Regions from separate parts of the Pseudarthrobacter sp. TE3704 genome, predicted to be linked through region 1. Evidence: predicted binding sites of a transcription regulator. Region 1 holds the regulator's gene; the other holds the start of a gene.
The links. Region 1 encodes HspR, which represses chaperone genes until heat shock. Its sites were predicted from a motif close to AAGTTGAGTCNNNNNGACTCAACTT; they were not measured.
Positions count from the first base shown of each region.

Region 2: a site for HspR is predicted at 2,154-2,178, ahead of clpB (ATP-dependent chaperone ClpB). Genes of this name have one in related genera too.

Region 1 is NZ_JBWCCJ010000003.1:619,756-629,944, reverse strand. Features, by position in the region: gene ACZ9BC_RS10670 (MMPL family transporter) at 1-1,587, shown strand, start outside; gene ACZ9BC_RS10665 (hypothetical protein) at 1,698-1,973, shown strand; gene dnaK (molecular chaperone DnaK) at 2,237-4,108, shown strand; gene ACZ9BC_RS10655 (nucleotide exchange factor GrpE) at 4,111-4,803, shown strand; gene ACZ9BC_RS10650 (DnaJ C-terminal domain-containing protein) at 4,886-5,857, shown strand; gene ACZ9BC_RS10645 (heat shock protein transcriptional repressor HspR) at 5,873-6,298, shown strand; gene ACZ9BC_RS10640 (hypothetical protein) at 6,477-6,863, shown strand; gene ACZ9BC_RS10635 (aldehyde dehydrogenase family protein) at 6,897-8,306, opposite strand; gene ACZ9BC_RS10630 (NAD-dependent succinate-semialdehyde dehydrogenase) at 8,577-10,082, opposite strand; gene ACZ9BC_RS10625 (HpcH/HpaI aldolase family protein) at 10,108-10,189, opposite strand, start outside.
Region 2 is NZ_JBWCCJ010000003.1:510,005-520,193, reverse strand. Features, by position in the region: gene ACZ9BC_RS10140 (sulfate/molybdate ABC transporter ATP-binding protein) at 1-450, shown strand, start outside; gene ACZ9BC_RS10135 (FAD-dependent monooxygenase) at 488-1,498, opposite strand; partial or broken gene ACZ9BC_RS10130 (hypothetical protein) at 1,579-1,641, opposite strand; gene ACZ9BC_RS10125 (YciI family protein) at 1,669-2,004, opposite strand; gene clpB (ATP-dependent chaperone ClpB) at 2,208-4,850, shown strand; gene ACZ9BC_RS10115 (septum formation family protein) at 4,887-5,594, opposite strand; gene ACZ9BC_RS10110 (DUF3073 domain-containing protein) at 5,868-6,101, shown strand; gene ACZ9BC_RS10105 (VOC family protein) at 6,347-7,123, shown strand; gene purM (phosphoribosylformylglycinamidine cyclo-ligase) at 7,188-8,330, opposite strand; gene purF (amidophosphoribosyltransferase) at 8,327-9,997, opposite strand; gene ACZ9BC_RS10090 (hypothetical protein) at 10,057-10,189, opposite strand, start outside.

The DNA of each region.
Region 1 (10,189 bases):
TCCGTCTTTGCGCTGTGCGCCGCCATCCTCCTGGTCTTCGGAATGGCCAAGGCCGGCTGGATCCAGCTGAACGGCCAAAGCCAGGGCATCCTCTCCATCCTGGTGATCGGCGCCGCTACGGACTATGCCCTGCTGTATGTGGCGCGCTTCCGCGAGGCGCTGACACACACCACCAACCGCACCGGGGCCGTCCTGACAGCCTGGAAAGCATCCTTCGAGCCCATCCTGGCCTCGGGCGCCACGGTGATCATTGCCCTGCTGTGCCTCCTCTTCTCGGACCTCAACTCCAACAAGGCGCTCGGTCCCGTGGCCGCCGCGGGCATCCTCTGTTCGCTGTTCGCCGCGCTGACCCTCCTGCCCGCCCTGATGGCGCTCCTGGGCCGCGCAGCCTTCTGGCCTTTCCGCCCCAAGCTGGTGCCCGCCGAAGAGCGAGAACCGGAACTGGTCACCGGGCTGGAAGGCCAAAAGGGGCTGTGGCGCGCCACCGGCTCCCTGGTGTCGCGGAGGCCGCGAACTATCTGGGTTGCCTCGGTCCTGTTGCTCGTGGCGGCCTCGGCCGGCGTCCTGCAGCTCAAGGCCAACGGCGTGCCGCAGACGGACGTGATCCTCTCCGCCTCCAATGCTGTTGACGGCCAGGACGCCCTGGCTCGCCACTTCGACGCGGGCAGCGGCAGCCCCGCCGTCGTGGTGGCGGACCAGGGCAAGGCCCAGGAGGTCCTCAACAGCGTGAAGGCGGCCGACGGCGTGGGCGAGGCCTACCTGTTGGCTGAGGGCAGTGTGCCCATCACCGGGGCCCCGGGCACTCCCAGCGAGCCGGACGTCCGCGAGGGCAGGGTGCTGATCAATGCCACCCTGAGCTCTGCCGCTGATTCACTGGAAGCCGAGGAAGCCGTCAAGGCCCTCCGCAACGACGTCAAGGCCGTGGACCCCGGGGCGCTGGTGGGTGGCGTCACGGCCACCGCATTGGACACCAACACCACCGCCCAGCGTGACCTGGTGATCATCATCCCGGTGGTCCTGGTGGTGATCCTCTTCATCCTGATGCTGCTGCTGCGCTCGGTGGTGGCCCCGGTCCTGCTGGTGCTCTCCGTCGTGCTGTCCTACGCCGCAGCCATGGGCGTGTCAGCCTTGGTCTTCAACAACATCTTGGGCTTCCCCGGCGCCGACGCCACCGTTCCGCTGTTCGGTTTTGTGTTCCTGGTGGCGCTGGGCGTGGACTACAACATCTTCCTGATGAGCCGGGTCCGCGAGGAGTCCCTGAAGCACGGCACCCGCCCCGGCATCCTCCGCGGCCTGGGCGTCACCGGCGGGGTCATCACCTCGGCCGGTGTGGTGCTGGCCGCGACGTTCGCCGCGCTGGGGGTCATCCCCATCATGTTCCTGGTGCAGCTGGCCTTCATTGTGGCTTTCGGCGTGCTGCTGGACACCGTGCTGGTGCGCTCGCTGCTGGTACCTGCCCTGGCCTACGACATCGGCCCGAAGATCTGGTGGCCGAGCAAGCTGGGACGGCCGGAGGCGGATACTGCTGCGCGCTCCGGCGCCGGCACCAGCCCGGAGACAGACCTGGAAGGTGCTGGCCGCCGGTAAAGCCGCGGGGCTTTGCGGAAGGCCGTATCCGGGCCCTGTCGACCGGGTCCGCTGCTCGATAAACTGCGCATGTGCCCGTATGGACGCGGAACTCGAAGGAGAGATGCCACATGAGCGAATACGACGCCTATGAGGAGCCCCGCCAGGGCAGCCCTGCCCCGGGCCTGGAAGGCGAAGGCGGGGACTACAGCGATACCGGCTCCGTGGAAAGCCCCACTGAGAACCTTGCGGACGGAGAATATCCGGACGGGGATTACGGACCTGCAGGTACAGTCGGCTCCGCCCGCCAGGAGGATGCCATCCGCGAGCGGCTCACGGACGGCCAGGTCAACACCACGGCCGACGAGCGCGGCCCCCTGCACGGCGACGGGAACGTCGAAAGGTAACCCCTGGTGCACTGACGCCCGCCGACAGCAGCCCGGCGGTGGTTCTCCCATAGCGAAACAGGAGAGCCGCCGTCGGCCCTTTTTATATGGCAAAACCGCGGCATTCCAAGGAATGCAAAGACTCTCCGCCCTCCTGCAAGAACAGAAGTTGAGCGTACTCCACTCAACTTTGGTTGACATCGGAAGCGCCCTGAGTAAAGTTGAGTGCAGAACGCTCAATATCAGGGCGCCAGCAAGTTTCCAAGGAAAGAAGGAAGCAACACATGTCACGTGCAGTAGGTATCGACCTCGGAACCACAAACTCCGTCGTCTCCGTTCTCGAAGGTGGCGAGCCCACCGTTATTGCCAACGCCGAGGGTGGCCGCACCACGCCGTCCGTCGTTGCATTCTCAAAGTCCGGCGAGGTCCTGGTCGGCGAAATCGCCAAGCGCCAGGCCGTCAACAACATCGACCGCACCATCGCCTCGGTCAAGCGCCACATGGGCACTGACTGGAAGGTGGACATCGACGGCAAGAAGTACACCCCGCAGGAAATCTCCGCGCGTACGCTCATGAAGCTGAAGAACGACGCCGAGTCCTACCTGGGCGAAAAGGTCACCGACGCTGTGATCACCGTTCCCGCGTACTTCAACGACGCCGAGCGCCAGGCCACCAAGGAAGCCGGCGAAATCGCAGGCCTGAACGTCCTGCGCATCGTCAACGAGCCCACCGCCGCAGCACTCGCCTACGGCCTGGACAAGGGCAAGGAAGACGAACTCATCCTGGTCTTCGACCTCGGCGGCGGCACCTTCGACGTCTCCCTGCTCGAAGTCGGCAAGGACGAGGACAACTTCTCCACCATCCAGGTCCGCGCCACCGCCGGTGACAACCGCCTGGGCGGCGACGACTGGGACAACCGCGTCGTTGAGTACCTGCTGAACCAGCTGAAGGTCAAGGGCATCGACCTCTCCAAGGACAAGATCGCCCTGCAGCGCCTCCGCGAAGCTGCCGAGCAGGCCAAGAAGGAACTGTCCTCCTCCACCAGCACCAACGTCTCCCTCCAGTACCTGTCCGTCACCCCCGACGGCCCGGTCCACCTGGACGAGCAGCTGACCCGCGCCAAGTTCCAGGACCTCACCAAGGACCTGCTGGAGCGCACCAAGAAGCCGTTCCACGACGTGATCAAGGAAGCCGGCATCAAGCTCTCCGACATCAACCACATCGTGCTCGTGGGTGGCTCCACCCGTATGCCCGCAGTCTCCGAGCTGGTCAAGGAACTCGCCGGCGGCAAGGAGCCCAACAAGGGTGTGAACCCGGATGAGGTTGTGGCCGTTGGCGCAGCCCTGCAGGCCGGCGTGCTGAAGGGTGAGCGCAAGGACGTCCTGCTGATCGACGTCACCCCGCTGTCCCTCGGTATTGAAACCAAGGGTGGCGTGATGACGCACCTGATCGAGCGCAACACCGCCATCCCCACCAAGCGGTCCGAGACCTTCACCACCGCTGACGACAACCAGCCGTCCGTGGCCATCCAGGTCTTCCAGGGCGAGCGTGAGTTCACCCGCGACAACAAGCCGCTGGGCACGTTCGAGCTGACCGGCATCGCGCCGGCTCCGCGCGGCGTCCCGCAGGTTGAGGTCACCTTCGACATCGACGCCAACGGCATCGTCCACGTCTCGGCGAAGGACAAGGGCACCGGCAAGGAACAGTCCATGACCATCACCGGCGGCACCGCGCTCTCCAAGGAAGACATCGACCGCATGGTCCGTGACGCCGAGGAGCACGCAGCCGAGGACAAGGCCCGCCGCGAGGCAACCGACACCCGCAACAGCGCCGAGCAGCTCGCCTACTCCGTGGACAAGCTGATCGCCGACAACGCAGACAAGCTGCCCGAAGAGGTCAAGACCGAGGTCCAGGGCGACGTCGACGACCTCAAGAAGGCCCTCGAAGGCACCGACGATGCCGCAGTGAAGTCCGCTTTCGAGAAGCTGCAGGCTTCGCAGGGCAAGCTGGGCGAAGCCATCTACGCCCAGGCCGGTTCGCCGGACGGCGCCACCGGTGCCGCAGGTGCCGAAGGTGCAGCCGGTTCCGAAGGTTCCAAGGCTGACGAGGACATCGTCGACGCCGAGATCATCGACGAAGACGAAGCGAAGAAGTAGCCATGCCGCACCACGGTAACGAGGAAGAGCACAACTCATCCACAAACCAGGAGCGCATGGGCCAGCAGGGCAACGGCCAGGAACCGGTCATCCGGGACAACCGCAAGGTTGACCCGGTGACCGGCCAGGCCCGGCACCCGGAGGGCGACCAGTCCGCCCCTGCGGCCGGGGAAACGGATTCCGACGGCGACGCGCTCGCCCAGGCCGAGGAGATCCTCAACGGCATCGACGTGCCGGCCGAGGAATCCGTGGCACAGGGGGTTCCGGCAGGGTCAGCCACGGCCGAGGCAGCGGAGCTGAAGAACGACCTCCTCCGCCTGCAGGCCGAGTACGTCAACTACCGCAAGCGCGTTGAACGCGACCGTGCCGTGGCAGGGGAGATGGCCGTCATCGGCGTCCTGAATTCCCTGCTTCCGGTCCTGGACGACGTCGACGCCGCCCGGCAGCACGGCGACCTCACCGACGGGCCCTTCGCCGCGATCGCCACGAAGCTGGAGAACGCGCTGAAGACCTACGGCCTGGTCCGCATCGATGAAACCGGCGTGGAGTTTGATCCCACGATCCACGAGGCACTGATCCAGCAGCCCGGCGACGACATCGAGGTTGACACCGTCAGCCAGGTGCTCCGCTCAGGCTACAAGTCAGGCGAACGCGTCCTCCGCGCAGCCCAGGTGATTGTCGCTGTACCTGCGTAGTACTACTTCGGTGGTTGAGCTTGTCGAAACCAGATTTCGGTAAGCTCAACCACCGACCCATAACTTTTGAAAGGAAACGCCATTGGCTAGCCAGGATTGGGTGGACAAGGACTTTTACAAGATCCTTGGTGTTGCCAAGGACGCTTCCGACGCCGATATCAAGAAGGCTTACCGGAAGCTGGCCCGCGAGCACCACCCTGATACCAACTCGGGGAACACTGCTTCCGAGAAGAAGTTCAAGGACATCTCCGAGGCCTATTCGGTGCTCTCGGATCCCGACGAGCGCCAGCAGTATGACGCCATCCGCGCCATGGGCGGCGGGGCACGCTTCGCTCCCGGCGGTGCCGGCGGCGGCAACGGCGGGTTCGAGGACATGTTCGGCGGCCTGTTCACCGGCAACACCGGCCGGCATGCGGGCGGGTTCAACCCCTCCGCCGGCGGCATCCCGCCCGAGTTCGCCGACCTGTTCGGCGGCGGCTTCGGCCAGACGGGCTTCCAGCGGGCGCCTTCCAAGGGCGCCGACCGCACCGCGTCCACGAGCATCTCGTTCTCAGGGGCCATCCGGGGCACCACCATCGGCCTGCGGGAACCCAGCGGCGAGGTCATTGACGTCCGTGTGCCCGCCGGCATCAAGGACGGCCAGAAGATCCGCGTCCGCGGCAAGGGCCAGCCTGGCCCGGCCGGCAACGGCGACCTGGTGGTCACCGTTGCCGTCAAGCCCCACGAGTTTTACACGCGCGACGGCGACAACCTCCGCATCCACGTCCCCGTCACCTTCCCGGAGGCTGCCCTGGGCGCCGACATCGAGGTGCCCACCATCGACGGCGAAAAGGTGCGGGTCCGTGTTCCGGCCGGCACGCCGTCGGGCCGTACCCTGCGGGTCAAGGGCAAAGGCGTGAAGACGTCCAAGGCCACCGGCGACCTGCTGGTGACCATCGACGTCGCCGTTCCCAAGAACCTTAATAAGGAAGCCGAAGCTGCGGTCAAGGCGTTTGCCGAAGCCACGGCCGGTGCCGACGTCCGAGAGGGCCTGGCCGCCAAGGCCCGGTTGTAGGAGCGGAGGTGTTGCGTGGAGATCAATGCTGACCAGCCAATCTTCGTGATTTCGGTGGCAGCTGAGCTTGCGGACATGCACCCCCAGACGCTCCGGCAGTACGACCGGCTGGGCATTGTCTCGCCCAGCCGTGCACCCGGAAAGTCCCGCCGCTACTCCCAGCGGGACGTCAACATGCTCCGGGAGGTGCAGCGGCTGTCGCAGGAAGGCGTCTCGCTGGAAGGGATCAAGCGCATCCTGGAACTCGAAAACCAGGTGGCGGCCCTGCAGCGGCGCGTCTCCGAACTCACGGAGGAACTCACGCGCCGGCCGCAGTCCTTCGATTCCCGCATCTTTGCAGCAGGCGCGGCCGGCGATGTGGTGAGCCTGGCCCGCGGCCAGCGTCCGCGGCCCCGCTCCCAGGCAGTGGTGCTCTGGCGGCCCCGGGCCATCGGGCAGTAATTGGGCACAGGGCAATAAGTACCTGATATCGGTCACGGGTCGAAAATAGAGTACCCACTACTCGTGACCCTTCCACCCCCGGAAACTTCAATGGAACCACCGCTGGATCAGCAGTGGTTCCAAGTTTCTGGGGGTTTTCCATGTGTGGTTCCAACAAGGCCCGGCCATGAGCCCGGGGATGGAGGCGGTGTCCGCGTTCAGCGGCTCGGTCCCCGGCCAGCTCCTGCTCGCCATTGGGCAAACGATCGTGGTGGTGTGCGTCTGCTTCGACATGGTGCGGGCGCTGTCCGTCCCGAGGTCGCACCGGCGCTATGTAGCCAGCACCGTTTTCCGGACCCTGGCCATCCCGTCCATCATCGCCAACGGCCTGACGGTCCTCATCGCACTGGTGGTGGCATCCTGGATCGATGTGGTCATGGGCATGTTCGTGCTCATGGCCATCATCTTCCGGCTGCACCACGACAAGGACGAGGACAACTGGTGGAAGGGCAAGGGCAAGAAGCTCGCCCGGTGGGCCCGGCGGCAGTTTGCCGGCCGGACCGCCGCCGCCCTGGCGATGGGGTAATCCCGTCGCCAGGGCAGCACGCCGGTATTTGGCTTAGCCGTTGATGACCTGGGGGATGCCGAGGGCTTTGAGGCCTTCGACGCCGAATTCGAGGCCGTAGCCGGATTGTTTGGCGCCGCCGAAGGGGATGCGGGGGTCCACAGCGCCGTGTTTGTTGATCCAGACGGTGCCAGCCTGGATGCGGCTCGCCACGTCGCGGGCCACAGCGGGGTTGGAGGACCAGACGGAGGCGCCCAGTCCGACGTCGAGTCCGTTAGCCTTTTCCACTGCTTCGTCGATGGTGCTGTAGCGGATGATCGGCAAAGCGGGGCCGAATTGTTCTTCGGCAACGAGGGGGTTGTTGTTGTCGATGTCCGCCACGAGGGTGGTGGGGTAGAAGTAGCCGGGCTGGCTGGTGTCCGGGGTGCCGCCCAGCAGCACGCGTGCACCGGAGTCCTTTGCCGCCTGCACGAGGTTGGCGACCACGTCGTACTGGGCCTTGTTCTGCAGGGGACCGAGGACGTTGTCCTCGTCCAGGCCGTGGCCCATGGGCATGGCCTTGGCCACGGCGGTGAGTTCTTCGCAGACGGCCTCGTAGATGTCTTCGTGGACGTAGAGGCGCTTCAGCGCTGCACACGTCTGGCCGGTGTTGATGAAGGCCCCCCAGAAGAGGTCTTCCGCGATGGCTTTGGGGTCGGCGTCTGGCAGGACGATGCCGGCGTCGTTTCCGCCCAGTTCCAGGGTGAGCCGTTTGACGGTGTCCGCGGAGGACTTAATGATGGCCTTTCCGGTGGCTGTGGAGCCGGTGAACATGATCTTGCCGATGGCGGGGTGCCCGGCGAGGCGGGCACCAACGTCGCGGTTGCCTGACACCACTGAGAGGATGCCTTCGGGGAGTTCCTCATTAAGGACCTTGACCAGGGCCAGGACGGACAGCGGGGTGTATTCGGAGGGTTTGACCACCACGGCGTTGCCCATCCGCAGGGCGGGGGCGATCTGCCAGACGGTGATCATCATGGGCCAGTTCCACGGGCCGATCGCCCCCACAACGCCGATGGGCTTGTGGTGAAGCTCCGCCCGGGTCTGGCCGTCATCCACAATGGTTTCGGGCTCCAGAGGGGTGTTGGCGGTGGCACGGAGCCAGGCAGCGCAGGCGCCCACTTCGAAGCGGGCGTTGGGGCCGTTCAGCGGTTTGCCCTGCTCGCGGGAGAGCAACTGGGCGAGTTCTTCGGCGGAGCGTTCGACGGCGTCGGCTGCTTTCAGGAGCGCGGCGGACCGGGCGCTGTGGCCCAACGCAGCCCATGCCGGCTGCGTCTTGACGGCGGTGGCGACGGCCTGCTCCAGGTATTCCAGGCTGTGGACCGGAGCCTCGCCCACGGCTTCGCCCGTTGCCGGGTCCAGGATGGTCCGGGTGGGGCCGTACGTGGGGGTGATGGACGCGAGGAGCGCATCGTAGGTTTCCAAGGTTTACTCCACTTCGAGTAGCAAGGGCGCCGGCCGGACGGCCCGGCGGGTTGCTTCCCAGTCTGGCCGAGCTTCCCGCGCGTCTCTTGTCTATGGGCGCAGGACAGTTGGCGTGGAGGGAACGTTCAGGCGCGTTGCTCAGCACCTGCGTCACGCAGGGCACCGTTTTGCGGGACGACCGATGGCGGGTCCCCGGTTTCCCGGGGGTCCTGCGATCGCGGTGGATCAAAAGCGTGCCGTGCGTGACGTCGATTTTTGCGTTGTCCGGGGTCAGCCGGCGTAGGGGTTGGCGATGCCGATGTATTGGGTGGTGGTGTATTCGGCGATGCCTTCTGATCCGCCTTCGCGGCCGAGGCCGGACTGTTTCACTCCTCCGAAGGGTGCTGCGGCGTTGGAGATGACGCCGGCATTGAACCCAACCATGCCGAACTCGATCTGCTCAGCTACGCGCAGGAGCTTGTTGAAGTCGCGGCTGTAGAGGTAGGACGCGAGCCCGTATTCGGAAGCGTTGGCGAGGCGGATGGCGTCCTCCTCGGTGGTGAAGGTGGTGACGGGGGCGACGGGTCCGAAGATTTCCTGGCCCAGGATCGCCGCGTTGTTGGGGACGTTGGCGAGGACAGTGGGCTGGTAGAAGTAGCCGGGCCCGTCCACGGGTGCCCCGCCGGTGACGGCCACTGCTCCGGCGTCGACGGCGGCGCTGACCAGGGCGTGGACGTCTTCGCGGGCGCCGGCGTCGATGAGCGGGCCTACTTGGGTGGCGGGGTCCGTTCCGCGGCCGGTGGCCAGGGCGCCCATCGCGGCGGCGAACTTCTGTGTGAACTCGGCGGCGACGGATTCGTGGACGAGGAAGCGGTTGGCGGCGGTGCAGGCTTCGCCCATGTTCCGCATCTTCGCCGCCATGGCCCCCTCGACGGCCTTGTCCAGGTCTGCGTCTTCGAAGACGATGAAGGGAGCGTTCCCGCCGAGCTCCATCGAGGTCCGGAGGACGTTCTGGGCGGCGTCGGCCATCAGGCGTTTGCCGACGGGGGTGGAGCCGGTGAAGGAGACTTTCCGCAGCCGTGAGTCTTTCAGCAGCGGCCCGGAGATCCCCGAGGCAGAAGAGGATGCGACGACGTTCAGGACTCCGGCGGGCAGGCCGGCGTCGAGCATGGTCTGCGCGAAGTACTGGGCTGTGAGGGGGGTGAGTTTGGCGGGTTTGAGGACCATGGTGCAGCCGGCTGCGGCGGCGGGGGCTACTTTGCGGGTGGCCATCGCGAGGGGAAAGTTCCAGGGCGTGATGAGCAGGCAGGGGCCAACGGGTTTGTGCTGGACCAGGATCTTGTTCTTGCCTTCGGGGGTGGTGAGGTAGCGGCCATAGTCGCGGACGGTTTCCTCGCTGAACCAGCGCAGGAACTCGGCGCCGTAGGTGACCTCGCCGCGGGCCTCGGCCAGCGGCTTGCCCATCTCCAGGGTCATCAGCAGGGCAAAGTCCTCGGCCCGTTCGGTCACCAGGTCAAAGGCCCGGCGCAGGATCTCGGCCCGCACCCGCGGCGCGGTCCGCGCCCATGACGCCTGGACGGCCTCGGCGGCGTCGAGCGCGGCGATGGCGTCTTCGCTCGTGGCGGAGGCGAGGGTGGCGAGGACCTCGCCGGTGGCGGGATCGTGCACATCAAACGTGCCGCCGTCGGACGCGCCGCGCCACTGCCCGCCAATCAAAAGGCCGGTTGGAACGGACGCAAGGAGTGCGGCTTCGCGCTCCCGTGAGATGGCAGGGGGCAGCGCAGAAGTAACTGTCATTGAAATAGTCCTTAAGAAGGGAGGATCAGTAGCTGGCGGGGGTGCCGCCGTCGGCCTTCTGGATGTACTGCTTGGCGAGGGCTTCGGAGCCTCTTGCCAGGAGGGCG
Region 2 (10,189 bases), 110 kb from region 1:
GTGGCTGTCCTGGAGGGCGGACGGATTGTGGAGGCGGGCCCCACCCGGACGGTGCTGGAACGGCCCAGGAGTTCCTTTGCTGCCGGACTGGCCGGGCTGAACTTTGTCCCCGGAACCATGACGGGCACCGGGATCCGGGCGGGCGGGGGCCGGGAGATTTCCGGCCACCTCGAGGAACCCGCCGATGCCGGCGGGAACAACCGGCCGGGCGTGGCGGTCTTCCCGCCGTCGGCCGTGTCCGTGTTCCTCACCGACGCACACGGCAGCCCCCGCAACTCCTTCCCGGTGTCCATCACGGATCTCGAGCCCCATGGCGACCTGATCCGGGTGCGCGCGGACGGCCTCGCCGCAGACATCACGCCCGCGGCGTCGGCGGACTTGGGCCTGGTTCCCGGCATGACGGTGCACTTTGTGGTGAAGGCCGCCGCCGTGTCGGTCTACGGGACCTAGCTGTACACCTCGCCCTGGGACCCCCGCTTGTGGATTCTTAGAGTGCTGCGCCGGATTTTCCGATGACTGCTGAGCTGATGACCCGCTTCATGCCCGGGATGCCGGCAAGCCGGATGGCGGTGCGGCGGGCGAATGCGGCTCGCCTGGTTCCCGGGACAAACCACTGGGCGGCAGCTGCGCCGGCCTTCTGGTGCTCCAGTACCGCGGGGCGCACCCTGGCTTCGAAGGATTCCAGGGCACGGCTGATCGTTGAGTGGCGCCCCAGTTCCTCGGCCAGCACACCGGCAGCAGCCATGCCCAGGGATGCGCCCTGGCCCGCGAGCAGTGAAACGGCTGCAGCGGAGTCACCCACCAGGACAACGCGGCCCGTGTGCCAGCGGGGCATCCTGATCTGGGCTACCTGGTCGTAGTAGATGTCCCGCGGGCATTGCTCCAGGGCGGCTGGGCAGATCCACCCCAGGCCGCCGTACCTGGACCGGAGCAGTGCCCGGGGATCCTCCGGAAGCCCGGGACTGTCCGTGCGGTGGACGGCCATGGCGGTTATCCGGCCGTCACGGAGCAGGTAGAAGAACATCGCCTCGTTCCGGGTGTCCGTGATGGCGAACCGGTTCCCGAGGCGGGCGGCGAGTTCCGGGTCGCTGAAGGAGTAGGCGCCCACCTGGAAGCCGAGATAGCGAAAGAACCCGTCTTCCGGGCCGAAGGCGAGCTCACGGGTCACGGAGTGGATCCCGTCAGCGCCGATGAGCAGATCGGCCTCCAGCACCTGGCCGTCGTCAAGGGTCACCGCCACGGACTCCCGGCTCTGGCCCACCGACACTACGGTGCGGCCGTACTGAAGCTCCACGCCGGGAGGCACTGCTTCGCGAATGGCACGTTCCAGGTCCGGGCGGAGGATGCTGACCAGCCCGCCACCGGCAACCTGCGCGAATGCGGAGAAGGGAAGGGTGGCCCGTGCCCTGCCTTTCCCGTCAACGTAGTCCACCTGCCGGACCCGGTAGCCCAACTCATGGAGCCGGGGGACGATGCCAAACTGGCCGCTGCACGCCACCCGGGGCCGAAGAAATCGATCATGTACCCCAGCGGCCGAGGACCCTCGGACTGCTCCACCACCACCACGTCCCAGCCGCCACGGGCCAGGAACGCCGCGCTGGAGAGCCCACTGATTCCGGCCCCGCAGATGACGGCTTTCACCGGGGTTCCCGATCGACCGGTTGGGCTCTACATTCCCGGCAGGTCCAGGGATTCGTACACCTGGATGCTGGAACCGGGCATCATCAGGTGTGGGTGGCCGTCGAACAGGGCCTGCGCGGACTCAAGGTCCTCTGCCTGGACAATGGCATAGCCGGCTACGCCGTTTGTGGTGTCAGACGCGCCGGTGCTGGTAATTTCCTTGCCGGCCCCCAATGGATTGCCCATGTCCAGAATGCCCTCACCGGCGCGGGCTGCCCACTCCATCCAGGCTTTCATGCCCTCCTGGGCCGCTTCCGGCGTGCTTTCCTGCATCTGCTCCTGGGCTGCCTTGGGTCCAAGGTAAAGAACAACGAACTTCTTCATGGATTGTCCCCTCTCGAATGCGCCGGCGGAACGTCCTCCCCGGTCACACGCCCGATCCTAGGGGCATCTGCAGGTTAGGGGAACAGCCGGGCGGACGTTCGCTGTAGGAAAACAGATGCCTGCATTCGGAAATAAAGAGTCCCAATCCAAAGTTGAGCGTAGTAGACTCAACTTAGAAAAACTGCCCCTGAAAGGAGCCCTCTTTGGACGTCAAATTCACTACCAAGAGCCAGGAGGCGCTCTCGGCTGCGGCCATGAACGCCTCCACGGCAGGCAATCCCCAGGTGGAACCAGCCCACCTGCTCAAGGCGCTGATGGACCAGCGCGAGGGGGTCGCCGTCGCGCTTCTGCGCGCCACCGGCGCCGACCCGGACGCCGTCAGTGTCCAGGCGAGCAGCGCCATCAAGGCGCTGCCGGCTACTTCCGGTGGCTCCAGCCAGCAGGCACAGCTTTCCCGTCCTGCCCTGCAGGCCATCCAGAATGCCAAGGAAGAGGCGGACCGGCTGGGCGACACCTTCGTTTCCACCGAGGTCCTCCTGCTGGGCCTCGCGGGCGGAAACGATGCAGCGGCCCGGGTGTTGCGCGACGCCGGCGCCTCCCGTGAAGCGCTGCTCGCCGCCCTTCCGGGTGTCCGCGGTGACCGCAAGGTGGATGGCCCGGACCCGGAGAACACCTTCCAGTCGCTGGAGAAGTTCGGCACGGACCTCACCGCCATGGCGCGGTCCGGAAAGCTTGACCCGGTGATCGGCCGGGACACTGAAATCCGGCGCATTGTGCAGGTCCTGAGCCGCCGCACCAAGAACAACCCCGTGATCATCGGTGAACCCGGTGTGGGCAAGACCGCCGTCGTGGAGGGGCTGGCTCAGCGCATCGTGGCCGGGGACGTGCCGGAAAGCCTGCGCGGCAAGACCCTGATCGCCCTGGACCTGGCGTCCATGGTGGCCGGCGCCAAGTACCGCGGCGAGTTCGAGGAGCGGCTGAAGGCCGTGCTGGAGGAGATCAAGAACTCCGAAGGCCAGATTGTCACCTTCATCGATGAGATCCACACGGTGGTGGGAGCGGGTGCAACAGGCGATTCCTCCATGGACGCGGGCAACATGCTCAAGCCGATGCTGGCCCGCGGCGAGCTGCGCCTGATCGGTGCCACCACGCTCGATGAATACCGCGAGAACATTGAGAAGGATCCGGCGCTCGAACGCCGTTTCCAGCAGGTGTACGTGGGCGAGCCGAGCGTGGAGGACACCATCGGCATCCTCCGCGGACTCAAGGAACGCTACGAGGCGCACCACAAGGTCACCATCTCCGATTCGGCCCTGGTGGCGGCCGCTACGCTCTCCAACCGCTACATCTCCGGCCGCCAGCTCCCGGACAAGGCCATCGACCTGGTGGACGAGGCCGCGTCCCGGCTCCGGATGGAGATCGACTCCGCACCGGAGGAAGTGGACCAGCTGCAGCGCGTTGTGGACCGGCTCACCATGGAAGAGCTGGCTCTGCAGGGTGAAAAGGACGAGGCCTCCGTTGAGCGACTGGCTGCCCTGCGGGCTGACAAGGCGGACAAGGAAGAGGAGCTGAACGCGCTCAAGGCCCGCTGGGAGGCTGAGAAGGCCGGCCTTAACCGGGTCGGCGACCTCAAGGCAAAGCTGGATGAGCTGCGTGGCGCCTATGAAAAAGCGGCGCGTGAAGGCGACCTGGAGACGGCGTCCCGCGTGCTCTACGGTGAAATCCCGGCGCTGGAGCGGGAGCTGAACGCCGCCGCGGAGGCCGAAGCCGCCGTCACGGACAAGTCCGCGCAGATGGTGGCCGAGCAGGTGACCGCGGACGACATCGCCGAGGTCATCTCCGCCTGGACCGGCATCCCGGCTGGCCGCATGCTGCAGGGTGAAAGCCAGAAGCTGCTCCACATGGAGGAGGAGCTGGGGAAACGGCTCATCGGCCAGGGCAAGGCCGTCACGGCCGTGTCCGACGCCGTCCGCCGTGCCCGGGCAGGCATCAGCGACCCCAACCGGCCCACCGGTTCCTTCCTCTTCCTGGGCCCCACCGGCGTAGGCAAGACCGAGCTGGCCAAGGCCCTGGCGGACTTCCTGTTCGACGACGAGCGCGCCATGGTCCGGATCGACATGTCCGAATACGGCGAGAAGCACTCCGTGGCACGGCTCGTGGGTGCGCCTCCGGGCTACGTGGGCTACGAGGAGGGCGGCCAGCTCACCGAGGCCGTCCGGCGCCGGCCGTACTCGGTGGTGCTGCTGGACGAGGTGGAGAAGGCCCACCCCGAGGTCTTCGACATCCTCCTGCAGGTGCTCGACGACGGCCGCCTCACGGACGGCCAGGGCCGTACCGTGGACTTCCGCAACGTCATCCTGGTGCTGACCTCCAACCTGGGCAGCCAGTTCCTGGTTGACCCGAACCTGGACGCCGAAGCCAAGCGGAACGCCGTGATGGCAACGGTGAACGCCTCCTTCAAGCCGGAATTCCTGAACCGGCTGGATGAAGTAGTGCTGTTCGACGCGCTCAATGTGGAGGAACTCTCACGCATCGTGGAACTGCACGTTGGCGAACTGGGCCGCCGCCTCCACGAACGCCGGCTCACGCTGGAGGTCACCGACGGGGCGAAGGCCTGGCTCGCCATCTCCGGCTTCGATCCCGCCTACGGCGCCCGGCCGCTCCGCCGGCTGGTCCAGCGCGAGATCGGCGACCGGCTGGCGAAAGCCATCCTCTCCGGCGACATCAGCGACGGCGACACCGTGCTCGTGGACACGGCGGCCGACGTCGGAGAACTGGCACGGGGTGACGTGGACGCCCTGACGGGCGCGTCGAATTCCGGACTCTCCGTCCGCCGGAAGGACTAAACGCAAAAAAGGTGTGCTGCCCTGGCGGCCTGGCCGCTAGGGCAGCACGCTTGCGTTGATGACGTTGCCGCCGTCTGCGGTCACGTAGCAGTCCACCCTGCGGTCCCCTGAATCCCAGCTGGTATCGCTGGGGAAGCTGCGCTGGAAATTGAGCGGGTATTGGTCGGCTGCAGGGCCCAGCCTCGCAGCCTGGCAGGCTTCCAGTGCTTTGGCCTTGAGCGCGTCCGCCCCGGGGTAGTCTCCGGCTTCCGGATAGCGGAAGACTGCCACCAGCTGTGCGGAATGACCCGTGTCGCACGGGACCACCCTGGACGCCAGCGCTTCGGGGTTGAAGTCGGCGAAACAGTCCCCCAGCGCATACTCGGTGGCCGGCACTCCTTCGCGCGGCAGGGGCAGCGGTGTTGCGGGCGGGGTGACAGTTGTCTCAAGCACGCCGGAAGTTTCGGCATCGGCCGCTTGGGAACCCTGGCCGGAATTCAGCCAGATGGCGAGCCACACCAGTCCGCTGACCACGGCCAGGAGCACGACGACGAAGAACGCCTTCCACAGCGCGCGTTTGGTTCCTGCCCGCATCCTTGGCGCCGCTTCCGGCACATGCTGGGACCAGGTGACGGATTCGGGTGCGGGGGCAGGGCCTGCGGCTGGGCTGTGCCCGTGGCCGGGGTCCTCGTTCCCGGCAGGAACCTTCGGCAGGCCGCCAGTGGGCTGCGAGGGGGGCTTCGGCGGGACGTCCTGGTTGTTCACGTGGGTGCATCCTCCTGCGTTCTTTCCGCGGTGGCAGCCTGTCAGCCGTCCAGTTTCGGCAGTTGTTTTAGCGACTCTACCGAAGAAAAAAGCTGGAAACTCGCGGGTGGAGCAGGGGAATGGTAGCGCAAACCACGGCAGGCCGCCCCGTCTGGCAAGCAGGGCAGGCGGAAAGCATGTAATCTAGGTGTACGACAAATTGACCAAACATTCCGGGGCCTCACCTACGCCAAGGTGACCACCTCCGGTCCAAGTACAAAAGGGGGTCACGCCATGGGGCGCGGCCGTCAAAAGGCAAAAGCTACCAAGCAGGCTCGGGATATCAAGTACTACTCCCCGAACACTGACTACTCGGCACTTCAGCGTGAGCTGACGGGTCCAGGCAGTCGTGCCACGAGCCATTATGCGAATGAGCCGGTCGAACCGGACTATTCGGCTTATGTGGATAAGTACGCGGATGATTTGGAAGAAGACGACGACGAGGTAGACACCCGTCGAATCGGCTAGTTGTCGCAAGCTGCCAACGCCTGAGGGCGGCAGCCCTGTGACGCCGCGGCACCAATGGATGCAGCAGGTGTTTCTGCAGTTTCCGATGGACCAGTGCAGCGCTTCTTTTTCAGTATCCTGATCCCCACGATCCAGGGTCCTGACTTCAGTTGGAAAGCCCGCTGTCCGCACCTTTTAAGGTGCTGGCGGCGGGCTTTTTGTTGCCAGATTGCGGGCAGTCCTGCCCCCGCTGGTAGCCTGACCGCATGACTGCCCGCACCAAGTACGCAGAGGGCGAGCCCTGCTGGGCGGACCTGCAGACACCCGATGTTGCCGCTGCCAAGGACTTTTACGCGACGGTGTTCGGCTGGACGTATGAGGACCTGCCCACGCCGGATGGCCGCAGCTTCGCCCGCGCCTTCATGAATGGGCAGCTCGTCACGGCCATCGCCCCGCAAAACCCGCTGCAGCAGGCTGCCGGAACCCGTGCGCAATGGAACATCTATCTCGCGTGCGGCGATGCCGCAGCCACGGTGCAGGACTCCGGCCACGCCGGCGGGGCTGCGGAGTTCGGACCCGAAACAGTAGGCGATACCGGCGTCCTCGCTTTTCTTAGGCCTCCCGGCGGCGGTACTACCGGCATTTGGCAGGCCGGAACGCATGCAGGAAGCCACCTTTACGACGAACCCGGTGCACTGGCATGGGCGGAACTGTCAACGCCCGAGCCGCAGGCCGCCGTCGGCTTCCTCCAGCAGCTTTTCGGGCATGAGGTCACCGAATATCCCCAGGACGACGGCGGCAGCTACAGCACGCTGCTGGTGCAGGGTGAGGAGGTGGCCGGGGTTGTCCCTGCCGAGGCGGGGGAGGAAGCCGGCTGGCAGATTTACTTTGGTGTTGCCGACCTTGCCGCAGCCGTACAGTCCGCAGTGGCCGCCGGTGGCGGGATTCTTGTGGAGCCGGACGACCACCCGGGGCATGGTTCGTTGGCCACCATCCGCGATCCGCAGGGCGGGATCCTGAACCTCATCCAGGTACAGGGTTAAACGCAGCGGGTGCCCCGCAGCCGCCCGTCAGAGGACAGCCGCGGAGCACCCGCGGGAGTAGTGCTTACGCGTAGGCGTTGACGAGGCGGACAGCGCCGCCGTCCACGCCCTTGGCGCCCTGGACATAGTCCGGGCCGGACTTCAGGATTGAGTCCGAATCCTCGGTGACAGTGCCCATGACCCAGGACGGGAGGCCACGGTCGTTCAGACGGGACACGGCGGCGTCGGCCGCTTCAGGGGACACGATGGCCACCATGCCCACGCCAAGGTTGAGGGTGCGCTCCAGGTCCGCCAGCGGGACGTTGCCCAGCTCGGAAACCAGCTTGAAGATGGCCGGCAGTTCCCAGGTGGCGCGGTCCACCGTGGCCACGAGCCCCTGGGGGAGGACGCGGGCCAGGTTGGCGGCCAGGCCGCCGCCGGTGACGTGGCTGAAGCCGTGAACGGCGGCGCTGCCCGTCACCGGGAACGTGCGGGCCAGGTCCAGGCAGTCTGCGGCGTAGACGCGGGTGGGCTCCAGGAGCTCCTCGCCCAGGGTACGGCCGAGTTCGGAGACCTGGCGGTCAAGTGCCCAGCCGGCGTGGTTGATCACGCGGCGCACCAGGGAGTAGCCGTTGGAGTGCAGGCCTGAGGAGGCCATGCCGATCACCACGTCGCCCGCGCGGACACGCTCCGGGCCCAGGAGGTGGTCCGCCTCGATGACGCCGGTGGCGGCGCCGGCGACGTCGTACTCGTGCTCGCCCAGCAGGCCCGGGTGCTCGGCGGTTTCGCCGCCCACCAGCGCCGTGCCGGCCACCGAGCAGGCAGCCGCGATGCCGCGGACGATGTCGGCGATGCGCTCCGGCACCACCTTGCCGCAGGCGATGTAGTCGGTCATGTACAGCGGTTCGGCGCCCACCACCACGATGTCGTCCACCACCATGCCCACCAGGTCGAAACCGATGGTGTCGTGGATGTCCATGGCCTGGGCGATGGCAACCTTGGTGCCCACGCCGTCGGTGGAGGTGGCAAGGAGCGGCTTCTTGTAGGTCAGCAGCCGGGAGACGTCGTAGAGGCCGGCGAAACCGCCCACCCCGCCGATCACCGAGGAGTTGTGGGTTGCCTTGATGGCACCCTTCATGAGCTCGACGGCGCGGTCGCCGGCTTCAACATCGACGCCGGCGGAGGCGTAGGTGATGCCGGAGTTGTTGGCGGGGCTAGCGGAAGTCATACGGACTCTTTCTTGTCAGCGCCGGCAGCGGCGTGTACGTCTGGCACGAGGTCGGCTTCGGTCAGCAGGTTTTCAAACTCGGAGTCCGGTCCGGGGTCGCAGCCGGTGGCACCGGACTTTTCAGCCGGGTCCACTTCGGGGTCCACGGCAAGGGCCGCAGTTTGGCCCGGAAGGGCGGACGGAGAGGGCTTCAGGCCGCCCAGGTCGGTGCGCTCCAAGAGGTTCTTGCCCAGCTTGTCCGAACCCGGGAGTTCGATGGGGTACTTGCCGGTGAAGCAGGCGGTGCAGAGCCGTTCGCGCGGCTGCCGGGTGGCGCCGATCATGCCGTCCTCGGAGATGTACGCCAGCGAATCGGCACCGATGGCCTGCGAGATCTCCTCGATGGTGGCGCCGTTGGCGATCAATTCCGCCCGGGAGGCGAAGTCGATGCCGTAGAAGCAGGGCCACTGGACGGGCGGGGAGGAAATCTTGACGTGCACGGCGGCGGCGCCGGCTTCCCGGAGCATCCGGACGATGGCGCGCTGGGTGTTGCCGCGGACGATCGAATCATCCACCACCACCACCCGCTTGCCGCGGATCACGGACTCGAGGGCGTTGAGCTTAAGCCGGATACCCAGCTGGCGCAGGGTCTGCGAGGGCTGGATGAAGGTACGGCCCACGTAGGAGTTCTTGACGAAGCCGTGGGCGAAGGGGATGCCGGATTCCTCGGCGTAGCCCACCGCGGCAGGGGTGCCGGATTCCGGAACCGGAATGACGATGTCCGCAACCTGGGTGTTTTCCCGGGCCAGCTGGCGGCCCATCTCCACACGGGATTCGTAGACGGAGCGGCCGGCGATGGCGGCGTCCGGGCGCGCAAGGTAGACGTATTCGAAAACGCAGCCGGCCGGCGTCGGCTCGGCGAAGCGCTTGGAACGCACGCCCTCTTCGTCGATGGCGATGAACTCGCCGGGCTCGATTTCGCGGATGAAGCTGGCGCCCACGGTTGCCAGGGCGGACTGCTCGGAGGCGACCACCCAGCCGCGCTCCAGCCGGCCAAGGACCAGCGGGCGGATGCCGTAGGTGTCCCGCGCGGCGTAAAGGGTGCCTTCGTCCATAAAGACAAAGCAGAAGCCGCCCTTGATCTTGGGCAGGAGTTCGGTGGCGGTCTCCTCGAGGGTCTTGCCCTCTTCGCCTTCCAGCAGGGCCGTGACCAGGGCGGTGTCCGAGGTGTTGCCCTGCTTCATTTCACCCGTGAGGTTGCCGCCGTTGCGTTCCAGGATCATGGCGTTGAGCTCGGCGGTGTTGGTCAGGTTGCCGTTGTGCGCCAGGGCCACGGTGCCGGTGCTGGTGGCACCGAGGGTGGGCTGGGCGTTGGCCCAGTGGCTTGCGCCGGTAGTGGAGTAGCGGCAGTGGCCGACGGCCAGGTGCCCGGTCAGGGTGTTCAGCGTGGTCTCGTCGAAGACCTGGGAGACAAGTCCCATGTCCTTGTAGACGTTGATCCGCTTGCCGTCGCTGGTGGCTATACCAGCCGACTCCTGACCGCGGTGCTGCAGTGCATACAGCCCGTAATAGGTAAGTTTTGCTACTTCTTCACCTGGTGCCCAGACTCCGAAGACGCCACAAGCGTCCTGCGGGCCTTTTTCGCCAGGGAGAAGATCATGGGAAAGTTTTCCATCGCCGCGTGCCACTGGTCGATTATCTCACGACATGGGGTATGACTTTTCCGGCCCGCCGTTTATGACCGGAGCTAGGGCTGGGGATCGGTGTCCGGCTCAGAGTCGGGAACTGACTCCACAACGGCCCGCTGCCGGCGCTTGATACTGCGGCGGTCCAGGATAAGGGCCAGCGCGGCGCCCAGGATGGCACCAAAGCCGGCAAAC